DNA from 4 places in the Pantoea sp. X-Soil-TKNS-1207 genome. Region 1 is predicted to be linked to each of the others. Evidence: riboswitches for the same ligand, from Rfam matches in the RefSeq annotation. Region 1 holds a riboswitch; each other region holds the start of a gene.
What was found. Region 1 has a riboswitch for thiamine pyrophosphate ahead of thiC (phosphomethylpyrimidine synthase ThiC). Riboswitches for the same ligand answer to the same signal wherever they lie in the genome.

Region 1 (4,892 bases):
ATGATCGACTGCGCACCGGCTTTGATCTGCGCATTCAGGTAAAGGATCACGCTATCGGCGAGCTTATCCAGCAGCAGATGCAGCGTCTGCGGCTCGGCGTACATCATCTTTTTGATTTTGGTGAAGGCTTTGCTACTGCCGCCTTCCACCATATAGGTCGCCAGCGTCCACGGGCTACCGGAGAAGCCAATCAGCGGCACTTCGCCTTTCAGGTTATGCCGGATGGTGCGTACCGCATTCATCACATAACCCAGTTCCTGCTCCGGATCGGGCACCGGCAGTTTGTCGACATCGGCACGGCAGGTAATCGGGTGCGAGAAACGCGGGCCTTCGCCAGTTTCAAAGTAAAGCCCCAGCCCCATCGCATCGGGGATGGTGAGGATATCGCTGAAGAGGATGGCCGCGTCCAGCGCATAGCGGCGCAGCGGTTGCAACGTGACTTCGCACGCCAGCTCAGCATTTTTACACAGCGACATAAAGTCACCGGCTTCGGCACGGGTGGCTTTATATTCCGGCAGATAACGCCCGGCTTGTCGCATCATCCATACCGGGGTGATATCCACCGGCTGACGTAACAGGGCGCGCAGATAACGATCGTTCTTCAGTTCACTCATAATTGGCTCTCTTTCTTGCAGGGCGCCAGTGTAGCATTTTCACGTCGCGCTGGCGCGACACTGGGCAACGGTATCTTCAATCAAACGCCGCGCCACGGTGCCCGGCGGCGGTAGTAATGGCAGCGCATCGTAGTGATACCAGCCAGCGTCCAGCAGCTCCTTGCCATCATGTTGCAATTCGCCGCCTTCATAATCGGCCATAAACGCCATCATCAGCGAATGGGGAAACGGCCACGGCTGCGACGTCACATAACGCACGTTTTTAACCCGTACGTTGCTCTCCTCCATCACCTCACGCGCCACCGCCTGCTCAAGGGTTTCGCCCACTTCGACAAATCCGGCCAGCACGGTGTAGATGTTGTTGCGATGACGGGCATGGTTAGCCAGCAAAATTTCATCGCCGCGGCGAATCGCCACAATGATGCAGGGCGCGATTTGCGGGTAATAACGTTCACGACAGTGGCCGCACAGGCAGGCGAACTCACGTTTGCTCAGATGCATTTCATGGCCGCAATAGCCGCACCAGCGATGCGAACGGTAGAACTCCGCCAGCTGCACTCCCCTGCCGGCGAGCTGAAACAGGCCGACATCTTCGTCGATCAACTGGCGAACGGACGCCATGTTGTCGGGACGGTTCTCACGCACCAGCCAGACGCTCTCCCCCTGCCACTCGCCAATGACCATGCCGTTGCTGCCTGCCAGACCAAACTGCTGCGCGGTGCCGTGCGGCAATTCCCCCTGCGGCAGCCAAAGTTTTTGCTCATGGCTGACAATCCACCAGCCAGCGTCTACGCTTGAGATCTCACGTTGCATATAAATTGTCATCCTTAGCGTCAATTCGTACGCCGAAATGCTGATGTCAGGTTTGTTAATCAACAACTATACCCAAATGGAGCGACGTATGCTTAACCAGTTAGATAACCTGACCGAGCGTGTCGGTGGCGGTAATGAATTGGTCGATTCCTGGCTAAACGCGCGTCGTCAGTTACTGGTGACTTATTATCAGTTAATTGGCATGAAGCCGAAGAAAGACGCGATGAGCGCACTGGATGAACGGGCGCTGGATGCGTTTTGCCACAACCTGGTGGATTATCTTTCCTCCGGTCATTTCAGCGTTTATGAACATATTATCAGTGAGATGCAGGGCGACAGCCCGATGATTGCTGCCGCACAGCTTTATCCATCGCTGGAAGCCAATACCGAGCGACTGATGCAGCTGTACGATGGTCATTTACAGCAGGCGATCACCGACGATAACTGCACCCTGTTCCAGCAGGCCCTGTCTGAAGTGGGTGAAGTGCTGGAGTCGCGCTTTACGCTGGAAGACAAACTGGTGCATCTGGCATGGGACAATCAGCTGGCACATCCGCCGGTTGCCAATGAGAGCATCGTTGCCCGTCCGGCGTAAAACGGGCAATTGTAAAATACTTGTGATTCACGAAAAGCCCCTCTATGCTGAGCGGGCTTTATTGTTTTGCGGTTACAGCGTAAAACATGATCTTGTCGGAGTGCCCATCTGGGCTGAGACCGTTAATTCGGGATCCGCGGAACCTGATCAGGTTAGAACCTGCGAAGGGAACAAGAGTAAACATCATCAGCACGGTGCCCGCACCGCTTCTGTTACTCATTCCGGACTCCGGACAAGCAACTTCCATCATTTACAGGAAACTTGCTATGTCTGTTGCAAAAACCTCTCGTCGTGAACAGCGCGCCCAGGCGCAGGCGTTTATCGATTCCCTCCAGGGAACCGCGTTTCCCAATTCCCAACGCATCTGGATCACCGGCAATCGCCCTGATATTCGCGTACCGATGCGCGAAATCCAGCTCAGCCCAACCCTGATCGGCGGCAGCAAAGACCATCCGCAGTACGAAGAGAACGAAGCAGTCCCGGTGTATGACACCGCCGGTGCCTATGGCGATCCGGCAGCAACCATCGATGTACATCAGGGTCTGGAAAAACTGCGCGCGCACTGGATCGCCGAACGTGGCGACAGCGAAACCATCGACCAGCTCAGCTCCAGCTATACCCAGCAACGACTGGCGGATGAAGGACTGGATCACCTGCGTTTTGAACATTTGCCCCAGCCGCGCCGCGCCAAAGCCGGGCGTCGCGTTACCCAGCTGCACTACGCGCGTCAGGGCATCATCACGCCGGAGATGGAATTTATCGCGCTGCGTGAAAACATGGGCCGTGAGCGCATCCGCGGCGAAGTGCTGCTGCAACAGCATCCCGGTCACAGCTTTGGCGCGCATCTGCCGGAAAATATCACCGCGGAATTTGTTCGCGAGGAGGTCGCCGCGGGTCGCGCCATCATCCCGTCCAACATCAACCATCCTGAATCTGAGCCGATGATCATTGGCCGTAACTTTCTGGTGAAGGTGAATGCCAATATCGGCAACTCCGCCGTCAGTTCCTCGATTGAAGAGGAGGTGGAAAAGCTGGTGTGGTCGACCCGCTGGGGTGCCGATACCGTGATGGATCTCTCGACCGGACGCTATATCCATGAAACGCGCGAATGGATTTTGCGTAACAGCCCGGTGCCGATTGGCACCGTACCGATTTACCAGGCGCTGGAGAAGGTGAATGGCGTCGCCGAAGACCTCAACTGGGAAATCTTCCGTGATACCTTGCTGGAGCAGGCGGAACAGGGCGTGGATTACTTCACCATTCACGCCGGTGTGCTGCTGCGCTACGTACCGATGACGGCAAAGCGCCTGACCGGCATTGTGTCGCGCGGCGGCTCGATTATGGCGAAGTGGTGCCTGTCGCATCATCAGGAAAGTTTTCTCTACCTGCACTTCCGTGAGATCTGCGAGATCTGCGCCGCCTATGATGTGGCGCTGTCGCTGGGCGATGGTCTGCGTCCGGGTTCCATCCAGGATGCCAACGATGAAGCGCAGTTTGCGGAACTGCATACGCTGGGCGAGCTGACGAAAATCGCCTGGGAATATGACGTGCAGGTGATGATTGAAGGTCCGGGCCATGTGCCGATGCAGATGATTCGCCGCAATATGACTGAACAGCTGGAGCATTGCCACGAAGCCCCTTTTTATACCCTCGGACCGCTCACCACCGATATCGCGCCCGGCTACGACCATTTCACCTCCGGCATTGGTGCCGCGATGATTGGCTGGTTCGGCTGCGCGATGCTGTGTTATGTCACACCGAAGGAGCATCTGGGTCTGCCGAATAAGGAAGATGTCAAACAGGGGCTGATTACCTACAAAATCGCCGCCCATGCCGCCGATCTGGCCAAAGGCCATCCTGGCGCGCAGATCCGCGATAACGCGATGTCGAAAGCGCGTTTTGAGTTTCGCTGGGAAGATCAGTTCAATCTGGCGCTGGACCCGCACACCGCCCGCGCCTATCACGATGAAACCTTACCGCAGGAGTCGGGCAAAGTGGCGCATTTCTGCTCCATGTGCGGCCCGAAATTCTGTTCAATGAAAATCACCCAGGAAGTGCGCGAATATGCTGCCCGCCAGCAGGCGGAAGCCCAGCCGATTGAAATTGGCATGGCGCAAATGTCGGACGCCTTCCGCAGTCGTGGCGGCGAGCTTTATCACGCCCCCGATGCCCTTAAAGAGGAAAATGTATGACCGCCCCATTCCCCAGTACCGCTCCGCGTTTAGGCCTTTATCCGGTGGTGGATAGCGTTGAGTGGATTGCCCGTCTGCTGGAGGCGGGCGTACGCACCATCCAGCTGCGGATTAAAGATTGCCAGGATGAAGAGGTAGAGGATGCTGTCCGTACCGCTATCACGCTGGGCAAACAGTATCACGCCCGACTTTTTATCAATGATTACTGGCGGCTGGCGATCCGTTATAACGCTTACGGTGTGCATCTTGGACAGGAGGATCTGGATGTTGCCGATCTCAACGCCATTCGCGAGGCAGGATTACGTCTTGGCCTGTCGACCCATGACGACGCCGAACTGGATCGCGCGCTGGCGCTGCGTCCTTCCTATATCGCGCTGGGACATATTTTCCCGACGCAAACTAAAGATATGCCATCTGAGCCGCAAGGCATTACCGAACTGAAGCGCCATCTGGCGCGCCTGCAAGGTATTTCGACGGTCGCGATTGGCGGGATTTCGCTGGCGCGCGCGCCCGAGGTGCTGGCAACCGGCGTGGGCAGCATTGCGGTGGTGAGCGCCATCACCCAGGCAGCGGACTGGCTGGCGGCGACGCGTGAGCTGATGGATCTGGTGGGAACCGGAACCGAGCACACAACAACCGTGTAAATCGATGTTGCCCGGTTAACTATGCTGGAACCCA
Region 2 (4,892 bases), on a different replicon from region 1:
GTCATTGGTCGTCTGATTGATCATCACCTGCGTCTCAGCGTGCTGATGAGCCTGGCAGCCTTTGCCGCTGTCTCCTTACTGTTCGTCTGGCTGGCACAGGTCCCGGCGGTGATTTATGCGGGTGTGGCCCTCTGGGGATTATCGTTTGGCGGCGCCGCGACTTTGTTGCAGACAGCGCTGGCAGATACCGCAGGCGAGGGGGCGGATATTGCGCTGTCGATGAATGTTGTGGCCTGGAATGGTGCGATTGCGGCCGCAGGCGTTACCGGAGGAATTCTGCTGGATAACGGCGGCACCCAGACCTTTCCACCGGTGCTGTTTCTTCTGCTGATGGCCGCGCTTTTTATCAGCTGGCGCGCCAGCAAACAGGGTTTTAAACCGGGTGCACGTCATTAACGCTTTGTGAGGATTTTTTATGAATATTGGCATTATTGGCCTGGGTGCAATGGGCCGAGAAATTGCGCGCAATCTGGCTTTAGCCGGGCATACCGTCCAGGCATGGAGCCGGTCAGGCGTGCAGGTCGAGGGGGTTTGCAGGGTGGAAACCGCCGCGCAGGCGTTACAAGCCGATGTGGCATTGACCATGCTGGCTGACGATGCTGCGATTCAGCAGGTATTGCTTGATACGGGGCTGCTGAAGCAGGCCCGGCCGGGTTTGGTCCATATCATTAGTTCAACGATCTCCGTCGCTTTTGCGCAAACGTTAGTGGAAGCGCACCGCGCTGCTGACATCGCGCTGGTGGCGGCGCCAGTGCTGGGACGTCCCGATGTGGCTGCCCAGGGCGCACTGAATATCCTCGCGGCAGGCGCGCCAGAGGCAATGGCAAAAGCGAGGCCGGTGCTGGAGGCCATCAGCAAACGTATCTGGGATATGGGGGCGTTTCCCCCTACTGCTTATGCGTCCAAGATTGCCTGCAATATGATGATCACCATGGCGATTGAGGCGATGGCCGAGGCGGTGGTACTGACCGAGGCCAACGGACTGGAACGTGAAAAATTCTTTGATTTAATTCTTAATACCTTATTTGGCAGCCGGACCTATCAGGTCTATTCGCGCAATCTGATCCATGAAGTGTATGAACCTGGATTCAGGGCAACGCTGGGCTTAAAAGATTTGCGGCTGGCAACCGAGGCTGCTTCTGCGTTGCACGCCAGCCTGCCGGTGCTGAAGGCCGTTCATCAGCAAATGAGCGAAGCGGTTGCTGCGGGAGGCGGGGATAAGGATTGGTCCATTATGGCGGATTATACGCTGCGGACCGTCGGTTAACATTTGCAGGGAAGCTGCACTGACGGTCATGGTCAGTGCACCTTCATCAGAAATGATTCACCGTTCAGTGCCTGATTTTTTCCATGTCGCTCTCAGACAGGCCTGTCATTCTCATCACTGACATCCAGTCCTGACCGTTGTCGAGCAGAGTCCGGGCGATCTCGAGTCTGGTCTCAAGCGCACCAAGCTGTTTACCTTGCTGAAGGCCTTTCTCGATACCTTTCTGCTCAAGTTGCTGTGCGATAGTCATAAGTTCGTCCTCATGCTGGGGTACGCGTCGCGCCAGTTCGCGAATAAAGGTTTCTGCATCGGGCGTTTCGCCTACCTGTAGCATGTAGTTTACCAGCCCGCGCATTTGCTGTCCGGTCATAAATTCGTTCAGCATCAGCAACGCCAGCTGTTCAACCAGTTCTGCCAGGTTGCGATGGCGGATATGCTTCTGCAACAGGGTCAGGGCGGCCATACTGCGATGCTGCATGATTTCATCGTCGGGTATCACCGTGATGTCAACCAGCGGAAAATCATCACTGTATAGCCCTGCGGCCAATTCTGGTTCGCTAAACAGCTCCAGCCAGTTAACCGGGTAGGGGTAAGGGCTGCGTTTTCCCTGATAAAACAACACCGGTATCACTAACGGCAGCTTTTTATGTCCGGCATCCAGATGCTGCTGCATCGCGGCAATCGCATAGCGCATCAGTCGAAACGCCATATGTTTGTCCGGTGAACTTTGATGCTCGATCAGCACATGAATATAGCCGTCGCCGCGTCCGGTTCTGAGCGAGTAAAGCACATCGCTGTAATAGGGGCGCAGATCATCTTCGACAAAGCTGCCCGATTCCAGCTTCAGCGTTGACAGATCGCAGATATCCAGCAGCGCCGGTGGCAGGTGCAGCATCATAAAATCCCGCGCGGTATGCGGGTGTGAGAGGAAGGTCTTAAACACCGTATCATGCGGTGTAGGCGTGCTTTTTTTCATCATCCTGATGTCCCGCTGTCATTATTCCATCGCGAAAATTCTACCACTGCGGCAGGGCCGAAGTGGGTGAAGGCGCTAACAATTTGGGGAAAGAAGGGTGCTTGACACCCTGTCTGGCAACGTCCTAGACTGCGGCTTGTTCCAAGGGGTGCCCTGCTAGGGGGCTGAGATTCTACCTGCCTGAATGGTGTCCGGGCAACGTAGTGACCCTCCGAACCTGATCCGGCTAATACCGGCGTAGGGATGCGGGACATGGGGTGACCACACGCCCTTTTTTCCATCTTTGTGCTTTTCAGCGGACAGATCGCGCTCTTAAGGCGTTGCCTGAGAGTATTTGCAATCGCAAAGATGGACACGGACATGACCGAAGCGGCAATTATCGCAGCATTGCTGGAATTCCTTCAGCGCGCAGAGACCACAGACGACGATTTCAACCGGCTGGCACTGGCTATCTTCGCGTATCAATTCGAACACAATCCCTTCTATCGCCGTTTTGCGATCCAGCGCGGACGCACGCCGCTGACGGTAAAAACCTGGCGAAAAATTCCCGCCGTTCCCCTCTCTGCCTTTAAAGATCTGACCCTGAGCTGCCGCCCGGTGGAAGAGATCCCGCATGTGTTTATGACCAGCGGCACAACCGGAACCCGCAGGGGATGCAGCTACCATCCCACGCTGGCCGTCTACGATCGGTCGATGATCCTGAATTTCCGTCAGCGCTTTATGGCGGGGCGAGAGCGGATCCGCATGGGCATCCTGTTCCCTGATAAGGCGGCCATGCCGAACTCATCGCTGGCACATTATCTCGCGCTGGCGATGCAGGAATTTGGCCTGCCCGGCAGCGAGGTGATGATTGGCGCTGACGGCCTCGATATAGCGCGGGTGTTCGCCGCGCTTGAACGGGCGGAGGCCAGCGGAGAACCCTATGCGCTGCTGGGCGCGAGCTACAGCTTTGTCCATTTGCTTGATGAAATGCAGCGTCAGGGACGTCGTTTCACCCTGCCGCAGGGCAGCCGCCTGCTGGATACCGGGGGATTTAAAGGCCAGTCGCGCGAGATCGGGGCAAAGGAATTTTACCCCGCGCTGACAGAGGCGTTTGGCGTCCCGCCTACGGACTGCATCAACATGTACGGGATGACCGAACTCAGCACGCAGTTTTATGACTCGGGCAACGCCGTTTACCCGCCGGTTAAATCCGGGCCTCACTGGATCCGCACCAGGGTGGTCAATCCGCTTACCGGCGATGACGTGCCCGATGGCACCCTCGGAGTGCTGGTCCATCACGATCTGGCCCATTTCAACCCGGTTGCCGCGATGCTGACGGAAGATGCCGGCGTCGCAGTTCCCGGCGGCTTCCAGCTGCTGGGTCGGGTTGCCGGTGCCGATGCGAAAGGCTGCTCGCTGGCGATGGATGAATTTCTCAGCGCTGCGCAGGCGAAACGGTGAAAGAGGTCGCCGGCTATCTGCCGGGCCTCGCCGCCAGCGAGGTGCAGTGGCGCGAACTGAACTTTAGCCACCGGGGGGAGAGCCTCGTCGTCGCTGTACCGGAATTAAATGCTGATCAGATCGCCGGGCTGGCCGCGCGTATCCGTACCAATGCCCGCGCTTATCTGCGCACGCTGAGCGTAGCGCGTATCATCGCCATCATTGACGAGGCGGTGGCGCGACTGCTCGATCGCCGCCATCCGCTGCGTATCCGGGCTGAGCGGCTGTTGCCGATCGTCACCGGCTACGATGCCGAGATGGTCCGGCTCGGCCTGACCGGCTACCTCAAAACCTTCCGCCAGCCCCAGCTGAAGCGCTTTTTGTCAGAAGATTTCGCCGATCCGCAGATCCTTGATGATTTCCAGCCACGGCCCAGCGGTGGTTTCGCCAGGGCTTTCGGCCCGGAGCTGCTGCTGCATATCTGGGCCGGCAATGTGCCGGGTCTGCCGCTCTGGAGCCTGATTTGCGGCCTGCTAGTCAAAGCCGGGACCCTGGGCAAACTGCCGGGGAGCGAGCCGCTGATGGCGGGCTGGTTCGCTCAGCTGCTGGCAGAGATCGATCCGCAACTCGGTGAATGCCTCGCCGTGGTGTGGTGGAAGGGCGGCGATGCCGAGGCAGAGAACAACTGGTTCAGCCAGGCCGATGTGGTGCTCGCCTATGGCGGGAATCGTACGCTGGCCGCCATTCAACAGCGTCTGCCGGTGACCACACGTTTTCTGCCCCACGGCCACAAAATCAGCTTCGGCATGGTGTCACGGATGGCGCTGGATAGCCGCAAGGGCGCGGCGCTGGCCCGCCGGGTGGCATTTGACGTGATGCGTTACGACCAGGCCGGTTGCTATTCACCCCAGATGGTGTTTGTGGAACGTGGCGGCAAGGTCTCACCCGACGAATTCGCCGCCTATCTTGCCCATGAACTTAGCGCCCTGGCGCATCGCCATCCCCGTCGTCCGCTGTCGATGGCGGAGATGAATAGCCTCGCCGCCTGGCGCAATGGCGAAGAGATGCGCGCGCTGGCCGGTGACGCTACGCTGTTTGGCGACCCGGCTGACGGCTGGGCGGTGGTGTGCGTCGCGGAGCCGGAAGCGTTGTCTCCCGCAGCGCTGGGACGCACCCTGAAAATTGTCCCGGTCGACACCCTGGACGACGCCGTTGCGCTGGTTGCGC
Region 3 (4,892 bases), 1.7 Mb from region 1:
GGCAACTGCCACGAGGCTTTGGCGAAGTACTGGTCCATATAATTCGCCGCCTGGCCATACGCGCCTTCCAGCACCAGATGGTTCTTAAAGTCGTATTTCGCACCGAACGATTGCAGCCATGGGATATCGGTCACGCCATCGGCTTTGCGGAAGTTGTACATATGCTGATACCAGGGCGCTTTGTACTGATCCGTCCACATCCATGAGAAGGAGAGGGCGCCGGCATCGTTAAAATCAAAGGCGGCACCGGTTTCCACGCCACGATAGGTGCCCGGCAGGAAGCCCCAGTGCGATGCCAGTAGCGTCTGGCCGGTCGGTTGCAGATAACCTGCGCGCAACCAGTAGTCCTGCCATTGGGTTTTTAGTGCGGCTTTATACAGGCTGGCGCCATTTTTATCGCCAGTCCACTGCTCATCCCAGCGGGTGCGTGCATTGCTGAAGCCAATTTCGTTCGGTGCCGCCGGGCCACCGTTGGTCAGCTCCAGGGCTCCATAAGCGGCGAGATCGAGACCGATGAAATTCGCCAGATAGCCAGACGAAAAATCGAGGCTGGCATTGGCAGAGGCGTGGTGCAGGTTGGCGTCGTACTGGCCGTACTTACCTTCCTGCGGGTCCATCTCTTTGCGATCGCGCTGGCGTTGCCAGTAATAGAGTGCGCCGTTAAGCGAGGAGTCATCAATGAAACCTTGTGCCAGAGCTGGCGTAGCGGGGATGAAGGTTGTGGCGAAGAGGGTGGTGGCAATGGCCGCAGAGAGCGGCGTGCGAATAATCCTGCGCATGGTGAATCCTCCGTGATAATTCCCTTAGTGACGATTATTTTCCGTAACTGTTACTTAATGTAACCAGTGGCGTGATGCTATTTTTCGCGGCGCGAATTATCAATGACGTTTATTACAATTTATGACACGACACGCAAAATAAGGATTTTAATCTTTCTTCATCATATAGTTACGTGAATGTTGAGTTTGTAACCAGTTTGTGGGAAGGCATAGGTTTACGCGTATCATTCAGACAAAGGTGGCGGTGATCAGGCCAGCACAGAAGAGTCAAAATGCTCGATTACTATACTTAAGTTCAATGACTGCACCTTGATCTGGGTGCGTATATTGTCTAGGATTTTTGCCTGGAGCCAGCGCGATGCTGGCTCCAGGTCTGAAGGGGGGGACGTAATGCAGGAACAAACCGCTAACTTCCTTTGCTAAAGCGAGCAGGTAAGTTGGCGATCGTCATGTTTTCAACATTAACCTCAGGAGCTGCAAAATGGCTGATGATTTAAAGAGAAGACAACCGGAAGACACGCGCTTTATTAGTCTTAGTGAAACCTGGGAGGTCGAATACTGGACTAAGACCCTGGAAGTAACCGCATCAGAACTTCGCACCGCAGTGGCAAACGTAGGGAATGGCACGGAAAAAGTTAAGCAATATCTGCGCAAATGACTTTCAGGTAAGACACACCTAACTAACCCCGTTTTACGGGGTTTTTTTATTGCCTGGCTGGCGCGACTTCCCGTATGCTGGCGGGATGTAATGAACGTTACTCACGACTCGGGGTGCCGCTTTCCGCAAGGAAAAGGCTGAGATACACCCGTTGACCTGAACTGGATAATGCCAGCGTAGGGAAGTCAGATGCCTGACCGCATTCGCCTTCTTGATCGCCGGTTGGGAGCCTTATGAAACAGCCTGACCTTCTTCCCCCCGCGCAGCTCGCGCACTCTCTGCAACGACTCCGTCAGGACGCACCGCTGGTCCACTGCATGACCAATGACGTCGTGCAAACCTTTACCGCCAATGTGCTGCTGGCGCTGCGCGCCTCACCGGCGATGGTCATCGACGCTGACGAAGCCGCGCAGTTCAGTGGCTTTGCCGATGCTCTTTTGATCAACGTAGGGACGCTGACCCGCGATCGCCGGGACGCGATGCAGGCTGCCGTGCTGGCCGCCAATAACGCCGCTACGCCCTGGACGCTCGATCCGGTGGCGGTGGGCGCACTCACGCTGCGCACCGAATTCTGTCAGCATCTGCTGAGTCAGCAACCCGCAGCCATTCGCGGCAACGCCTCGGAAATTCTTGCGCTGGCGAACCAGGCCGCGGGCGGGCGCGGCGTCGACAGCCTGCATCAGGCGGATGCGGCGCTCAGCGCGGCGCAGCAGCTGGCGCGTGACTATCACAGCATCGTGGCGGTGACCGGCGAGGTGGATTACGTCACCGACGGCTCGCGCACCTTCGCGATCCCCGGAGGCAGCCCGCTGATGACACGGGTTGTGGGTACCGGCTGTGCGCTGTCTGCGGTGGTAGCGGCGTTTACCAGCCTGCCGGGCGACCGCCTGCAACATGTGGCCGCTGCCTGCCGCGTGATGTCGCTGGCGGGTGAACGCGCCGCGCAGCAGGCGCAGGGGCCGGGCAGCTTTGTCGCCGCTTTCCTTGATGGGCTTTGGACACTGGAGGAGGCGCTATGAAACGTATCAACGCACTCACCATTGCCGGTACCGACCCCAGCGGCGGCGCGGGTATTCAGGCCGACCTCAAAACGTTTTCAGCGCTCAGCGCCTACGGCACCAGCGTGATCACCGCGCTGGTGGCGCAGAATACCTGCGGCGTGCAGTCGGTCTATCGCATCGAACCGGATTTTGTTGGCGCGCAACTGGATTCGGTGCTGGACGATGTGCGCATCGACAGTGCCAAAATCGGGATGCTGGCGGAAACCGCCGTGGTGGAGGTGGTGGCCGATAAGCTGAAGCGTGCCAGCCTGCCGTTCGTGGTGCTGGACACGGTGATGCTCGCCAAAAGCGGCGATCCGCTGCTGTCGCCGGATGCGGTCGCCAGCATTCGTGAGTTGCTGTTGCCCCAGGTTTCACTGATCACGCCGAATCTGCCGGAGGCTGCCGCGTTGTTAGGCCGCAGCATGGCGCAGGATGAGAAAACCATGTTGATGCAGGGCGATGCGCTGCTGGACCTCGGCTGTGAAGCGGTACTAATGAAGGGAGGACATCTGAGTGATGCGGAAAGCCCGGACTGGCTGATCACCCGCAGCGGACGTCAGCGTTTTACCGCGGCGCGCGTAAACACCCGTCATACCCACGGCACCGGTTGTACGCTCTCGGCGGCGCTGGCCGCGCTGCGTCCGCGCCACGAGGACTGGGCAGCAACGGTGGCGGAGGCCAAAGCCTGGCTGCAACAGGCGTTGCTGCACGCCGATTCTCTTGAGGTAGGGAAAGGCATCGGCCCGGTGCACCATTTTCATCGCTGGTGGTAGGACGCCGCGGATTGCCAATTTTTTCCTGCGAATCCGTCTGAAAAATGGAGTCAGCAATTTGCCAGCCTGGCGGGTTTCGGTCCAGGCTGTTGGGGGTGAGTCGACAGGTGTCGGCTCCAATCCAGCCATTAATCAGGAGTTAACATGACGGACATCGTTCAGTTATTGGGCAAAGAGGCGGACAGCCTTCTTCAACATCGCTGCATGACCATTCCAGCGGAAAGCCTTTATTTACCGGGCGCGGATTATGTTGATCGCGTAATGACCGACAACAATCGTTCTCCTGTGGTTTTACGTAATATGCAAACCCTCTACAACACCGGCCGGCTGGCAGGGACCGGTTATTTGTCGATTCTGCCGGTCGATCAGGGCGTGGAGCACTCAGCGGGCGCTTCCTTTGCGGCCAACCCACACTACTTCGATCCGAAAAACATTGTTGAGCTGGCGATTGAAGCGGGCTGCAACTGCGTGGCCTCAACCTACGGCGTACTGGCTTCGGTGGCGCGCCGCTACGCACACAAAATTCCGTTTATGGTGAAACTGAACCATAACGAGACGCTGAGCTATCCCACGCAGTACGACCAGACGCTCTACGCCAGCGTTGAACAGGCGTTCAATATGGGCGCGATTGCGGTCGGTGCCACCATCTATTTCGGTTCAGAGCAGTCACGTCGCCAGATTGAGGAGATCTCCGCCGCGTTTGAACGCGCCCATGAGCTGGGTATGGTGACGGTGCTGTGGGCCTACCTGCGCAACAATGACTTTAAGAAAGACGGGGTGGATTACCACGCCAGCGCCGATTTGACCGGCCAGGCGAACCACCTCGCCGCCACCATTGGTGCGGATATCGTTAAGCAGAAGATGGCGGAGAATAACGGCGGCTACACCGCAGTGAATTTCGGTCATACCGATGAACGCGTCTACAGCAAGCTGACCACGGAAAATCCGATTGACCTGGTGCGTTATCAACTGGCGAATTGCTATATGGGGCGCGCCGGGTTGATTAACTCCGGCGGTGCGTCAGCAGGCGCGACAGATGTGGCTGAATCGGTGCGTACGGCGGTAATTAACAAGCGCGCAGGCGGCATGGGGCTGATTCTGGGCCGTAAGGCGTTTAAGAAGTCGCTGAAAGAGGGCGTGGCGCTGATTAATGCGGTGCAGGATGTCTATCTGGCGAAAGATGTGACGATAGCGTAATTCCCCCTAACCCTCTCCCGTCTTGCGGGAGAGGGCCGGGTGAGGGCATCAGTACGCCCCCGACGTCAGGGCGTCTCAAACCATTCGCTATTCCGCTCTGCGATCGGCGTTATAGTCAGGATCATTTCCTGCAAATGGCGCCGCATCGCCGATTCCGCAGCCTCGACGTCATGCACTTTCAATGCGTGATAAATCTCTTCATGCTGCTGAATCAGATTCTCAGGTGGGGAGACTTCGCTCAGGGTGAGAAAACGTACGCGGTCCATAGTGGCCTTGATGTTCTCCACCGTTTCCCACGCCAGCAGGCAGTTAATGCTTTCCGCAATCAGACGGTGGAATTCGTCGTCGAGTGCCAGAAATGCCTGGCTGTCATGACGCTCGGCCGCTAAGCGTTGCAGCTGCAAATTATGCTCCAGCGCCATCAGCCCAACCGGGGTGATCT
Region 4 (4,892 bases), 490 kb from region 1:
GTACCGTCAGATGCGGAAACAGATTGTTTTCCTGAAACAGCATCGATACCGGACGCGCGGCGGGGGCGCTGTGGGTATGATCCTCACCATCCAGCAGCAGGGTGCCGCTGCTGACCGGCAGAAAGCCGCCAATCAGGCTGAGCAGGGTGCTTTTCCCGGCGCCGCTCGGCCCCAGAATCGCCAGACGTTCGCCGGGCTGCGCCGCAAGCTGGAAGCGCATCGGCAGATGCTGGTAAAGGTAAGTGAGGTTATTCAGTGTCAGCATGACGACCCGGCAATTTTTCCATCAGGGTAAAGAGTAGCAGGCACAGCAGCAGCAGCAGCAGGGCGGTGACCGCCCCATCTGCGCCGCGATAGGCGCCAATTTGCTGGAACAGGTAAAACGGTAGCGTACGGAAATCCGCGCTGCCAAACAGCGCCACTACGCCAAAATCGCCAATCGACAACACGCAGGCAAACGCCAGCGCCTGGGCAATGGGTCGTCTCAGGGCGCGCAGTTCGATCAGCCGTAGTCGGTTGAAGCCCTGCACCCCCAGCGAGGCGCATAGCCTGTTGTAGCGCAGGTTGATATCGCGCATCGGATTTTCCAGCACCTTCATGGCATAAGGAATGGCGATCAGCGCGTTGGTGAAAATCACCAGTCCATCGGCGGATTGCGGCAGGCCAACGGTGGCGTTGAATAGCAGGAAAAAGCCGCTGGCCAGCACAATACCCGGCATCGCGAGGATCAACATGCCGCTCAGCTCCATCGCCTGCGCCGGGATGATTTTATGGCGCTGGCGCAGTTCGCGACTGCTCCATAGCAGCATCATCGTCAGCACCACGCACAGCACGCCTGCGCCGATGGCAATGCGCAGCGACGTCAGGGTGGCCTGCCACAGGGCCGGTTGTTGCAGCGCCCCGGCCACGCCGCCCCGCAGCCCATCCGCCACTACCGCCAGCAGCGGCGGCAGCAACAGCAATAACGCCAGGCCAATCAACAGCGTATCGCTGAGGCGCGCCCGCCAGCCATCCTGCGGGTCGCGCCAGCCGCGTATTTGCTGGCTGCCCGCCGGAATCGCCTTGCTGAAGCGCTGGCTTAGCAGCACCAGCAGCAGGCAGCAACCCAGCTGGAGCAACGCCAGCAGCGCCGCGCGGCCAGGATCGTAATCAAAGTTCAGCGCCTGATAAATCGCCAGCTCCAGCGTGGTGGCCTGCGGGCCGCCGCCCAGTGCCAGCACGGTGGCGAAACTGGCAAAGCACAGCATAAAAATCAGCGCCGCGGTGGGCAGAATCTGCCGCCGCAGCCACGGCCACTCCAGCAGGCGGAACAGATTCCAGCCGCGTAAACCGAGCTGGGCCGCCAGCTGGCGTTGCTCGCCCGGAATGCTTTCCAGCGCCTGCAATAACATCCGTGTCGCCAGCGGCAGATTGAAAAACACATGCGCCAGCAGAATGCCGTGCAAGCCATAGGGCGAGAAGTGATAGTTGATCCCCAGCATGGCGCACAACTGCGCCAGCCAACCGGTGCGGCCATACACGCTCAGCAGGCCGAAGACCGCCACCAGCACCGGTAACACCAGCGTCATGGCGCACAGGCGCAGCAGCAGGTTACGACCGGGAAAACGCCGCCGGTACAGCGCGCGTGCCAGCGGGATCGCGGGCAGCACCGAGAGCAGCGCCGACAGCCACGCCTGCCAGAAAGAGAAGGCCAGCACATGGTGCAGATAGCTGTCGGCAAGCAGGCTGCGCCAGTCGCCAATCGGCGCTGACATCAGCAAGGCGCCAAAAGCCAGCAGCGCCACCGCGCACAGCAACAGCGCGGTGAAGCTGCCGGGTAACAGCCAGCCGGGGATTAACGGCTGACGGCGCGTTGCCATGCACTGATCCAGGCTTTGCTATGTTCGGCCACCTCGGCCGGGCTATATTGCAGCGCGGTTTGCGGCACGTTCAATGCCTGATATCCCGCAGGCAGGTCGCTCTTAATCACCGGATACATCCAGTTGCCGGTCGGGATGGTCTGCTGGAAAGCCGGGGAGACCATAAATTGCATAAACTGCTGCGCCAGCTGCGGTTGCTTGCTGCTGGCGAGCTGGGCCGCCACTTCGACCTGCAAATAATGGCCTTCGCTGAACGGCGCCGCGGCGTAGTTATCTTTCTTCTCTTCAATGATGTGATACGCCGGAGAGGTGGTGTAGCTCAGCACCAGATCGCTTTCCCCTTTCAGAAACAGGCCATAGGCTTCGCTCCAGCCCTTGGTGACGGTGACGGTTTTCTGCGCCAGCTTCTGCCAGGCATCCGCTGACTTATCGCCATAGACCTTTTGCATCCACAGCAGCAGGCCAAGGCCCGGCGTGCTGGTGCGCGGATCTTCATAGATAACGCGCCATTTTTCCGGGCTTTCGACCAGTTCTTTCAGGCTTTTCGGCGGGTTCTTCAGCTTGTTTTTATCGTAGACGAAGGCGAAGTAGCCGTAGTCGAACGGAATAAAGGTGTCGTTGTGCCAGCCGCCCGGCAGTTGCAGCGCCTGGGTATCAACCGGGCTTTTGGCGAACAGGCCGGTTTTTTCCGCAGCCTGCACCAGGTTGTTGTCGAGGCCCAGCACGATATCCGCTTTGCTGTTTTTGCCTTCCATCCGTACGCGATTCAGCAGCGACACACCATCTTCCAGCGCCACGTATTTCAGTTCGCAGCCGCACTGCGCTTCAAAGGCTTTTTTCACCGCCGGACCAGGACCCCAGTCAGCGGAGAAGGAGTCGTAGGTGTAGACGGTAAGCACGGGTTTGGCGGCAAGCACCGGGGCGGAGACCAGCAACAGCACGGGCAGAACTTTGTTTAACACTTTGCGCTCCTTGAGGAGAAGATAAGGTTGAGTCGCAAAGGATCTGAGCAGTGAGGCATCTCAAATCCCTACGCCGGTATTAGCCGGATCAGGTTCGACGGGTCTCTCTCAGCCCCTATAACGCCGGGCACCCCGTTGAGAACGGCTCATTCTAGACATTTCCGGGTCAGGGTGAAAGGTTCACAGCTCCGGTGGCGCAAACCAGGCGGATTTAAAATCAAACCAGCCGAGGGTGTTCATTCGCACGCCGCGCATACTGCGCTGACCTTCCAGTAATAACCAGTGATGGAACAGCGGATGCAGGTTATCGCTATCCACCAGCTGCTTACTCCATTCGGCAAGGGGCAGCGTCTTTTCGCGCCAGCGAGCCGCCGCCTCTTCCCAGTCGATCGGGATACAGTGGTGCATCAGCGGCAGTTCGTAGAGTTGGGCGAATAACGAGTAATCCAGCGGCAGGGTGAAGTTGACGCTGCCCAGCCAGATATCGCTCTCGCCCTCGCCGTTAAACCACTCTTCATAGCTCAGTTCGCGGGTGATCAGCTCGACGCCCTGTTGCGCCAGCAGGGGGCGCAGCGCGTTGGCGATGCCTTCGTGCTCCACATGATGGCTGTACCAGCTGATGGTGAGCTGCTTCAGGTTTTCCGGTTTGCTGACCGAGGTCAGGTCGCGGCGATGGTGCCAGCGCGGCAGCAGGCCATAGGCCGGGAACCAGTAGCGTTGATAGCCGACGCCTGCGTGACTCAGCAACGCGATGGGGTTGAACAGATAGCTGACCCAGCGGCGGAAATGGGCGTCGCGGCCTTTTTCTGAACGCTGGTCATACAGCAGGAAGTAACATCCTTCCTCCAGCCGACTCTCCTCCGATTTCTCATCGGCGGTTTCCCCTTGCAGCTTCACCCCGGCATACACCAGTTCGTCGCTGATTTCCGGCAGCACCCAGATCGACACATCGTCGATCAGCGCGCGATAGCCGAAGTAGTCATCGAAGGCGGCGATCTTCAGCTGGCTTTGCTGGTTGCGTACCACGCTGTATGGACCGGTGCCGATAGGCTGGCGGGCGAAGTCGCGCAGGGTTTGCCATTCACGCGGCAGGATCATGGCGCTGACGCTGCCGAGCAGCCAGGGTAGCCAGTTGTCGGGCTGGCTGAGCTGGATATCCAGCGTCCAGGGAGCGGAGGAGTGCAGCGCGGTGATATGGGAAAACAACGGCTGGCTGCGCACGCGCTCCAGCGTGCTGATCACGTCGGCCATCTCCAGCTCGCGACCGTGATGAAAACGAATTGCCGGGCGCAGGAAGAAGCGCCAGTGCAGCGGCGAGGTTTGTTGCCAGTGGTGGGCGATATCGGGTTCGATTTCCCCCTTTTCCTCATTTACCCGCGTCAGGCCGCTGAAGATTTGTCGCGCCAGATGGGTTTCCGAACGCCGCAGAGGGGAGCCGGGCAGCAGATTGGGCAGCGGACGGTAATAAAGTACGCGCAGAATATGTTTGCCCTGACGGAAGCTGCGGCCCAGATGGGCAGCGATCATTTGCCGCACCTGATTTTTATCGCCGACCAGCTGCACCAGCTGATCGATACGATCCTGCTCCAGCAGATCTTCGGCGCGCTGCTGCTGGAGCGCCAGGCCGGTGTAGCAGAAGCTGAGCAGGGAACGCTTGCCGCGCCCGGCCTCCGCCTGCCAGATTAACCAGCCCGCCTCCTGCATCGCATTCAGCAGGTTGCGCATATGGCGGCGCGAGCAGTGCAGCAACTCCGCCAGTTCGTTCAGCGTGGTTTCCTGATCCTGGCCCTGACAGTTTTGCCACAAGCGGATAAATTGCTGTTGCAGCCGTGAAGAGGACATAAAAGGGGAACTCCTTCTCGTAATCGCTCTGTTTTTCCTGCCTCATATTAGAGGCATAGTGGAGGGTAATGGAAGAGCGGGAGGCATTCAGTCATGAATGGCGCTCTGCCAGCGGTTCCGCCGACGTGGAACCTTTTCTGAGTAGGGTGCAATTTCCCCGCCAGCAGTGTTTTCTCTGCTGGCTTTTTTCGTTTTGCTGTGAAATCTTCTACCCTCTTTTTTGTTGTCC

Region 2: another riboswitch for thiamine pyrophosphate. It lies ahead of AC6I8V_RS24445 (LuxE/PaaK family acyltransferase); the one in region 1 lies ahead of thiC (phosphomethylpyrimidine synthase ThiC).
Region 3: another riboswitch for thiamine pyrophosphate. It lies ahead of thiM (hydroxyethylthiazole kinase); the one in region 1 lies ahead of thiC (phosphomethylpyrimidine synthase ThiC).
Region 4: another riboswitch for thiamine pyrophosphate. It lies ahead of thiB (thiamine ABC transporter substrate binding subunit); the one in region 1 lies ahead of thiC (phosphomethylpyrimidine synthase ThiC).

The regions. Positions count from the first base shown of each region.
Region 1 covers NZ_AP035958.1:273,569-278,460, reverse strand. Annotated here, with positions in the region: gene hemE (uroporphyrinogen decarboxylase) at 1-614, opposite strand, end outside; gene nudC (NAD(+) diphosphatase) at 654-1,427, opposite strand; gene rsd (sigma D regulator) at 1,516-2,022, shown strand; TPP riboswitch at 2,109-2,209, shown strand; gene thiC (phosphomethylpyrimidine synthase ThiC) at 2,289-4,214, shown strand; gene thiE (thiamine phosphate synthase) at 4,211-4,858, shown strand.
Region 2 covers NZ_AP035960.1:256,771-261,662, forward strand. Annotated here, with positions in the region: gene AC6I8V_RS24430 (MFS transporter) at 1-396, shown strand, start outside; gene AC6I8V_RS24435 (NAD(P)-dependent oxidoreductase) at 416-1,267, shown strand; gene AC6I8V_RS24440 (Rpn family recombination-promoting nuclease/putative transposase) at 1,332-2,246, opposite strand; TPP riboswitch at 2,378-2,504, shown strand; gene AC6I8V_RS24445 (LuxE/PaaK family acyltransferase) at 2,604-3,686, shown strand; gene AC6I8V_RS24450 (acyl-CoA reductase) at 3,683-4,892, shown strand, end outside.
Region 3 covers NZ_AP035958.1:2,872,677-2,877,568, reverse strand. Annotated here, with positions in the region: gene chiP (chitoporin ChiP) at 1-779, opposite strand, end outside; gene AC6I8V_RS13455 (DUF3606 domain-containing protein) at 1,261-1,437, shown strand; TPP riboswitch at 1,537-1,637, shown strand; gene thiM (hydroxyethylthiazole kinase) at 1,671-2,456, shown strand; gene thiD (bifunctional hydroxymethylpyrimidine kinase/phosphomethylpyrimidine kinase) at 2,453-3,253, shown strand; gene fbaB (class I fructose-bisphosphate aldolase) at 3,398-4,450, shown strand; gene AC6I8V_RS13435 (GntR family transcriptional regulator) at 4,516-4,892, opposite strand, start outside.
Region 4 covers NZ_AP035958.1:767,060-771,951, forward strand. Annotated here, with positions in the region: gene thiQ (thiamine ABC transporter ATP-binding protein ThiQ) at 1-265, opposite strand, end outside; gene thiP (thiamine/thiamine pyrophosphate ABC transporter permease ThiP) at 249-1,859, opposite strand; gene thiB (thiamine ABC transporter substrate binding subunit) at 1,835-2,821, opposite strand; TPP riboswitch at 2,869-2,966, opposite strand; gene sgrR (HTH-type transcriptional regulator SgrR) at 3,002-4,663, opposite strand.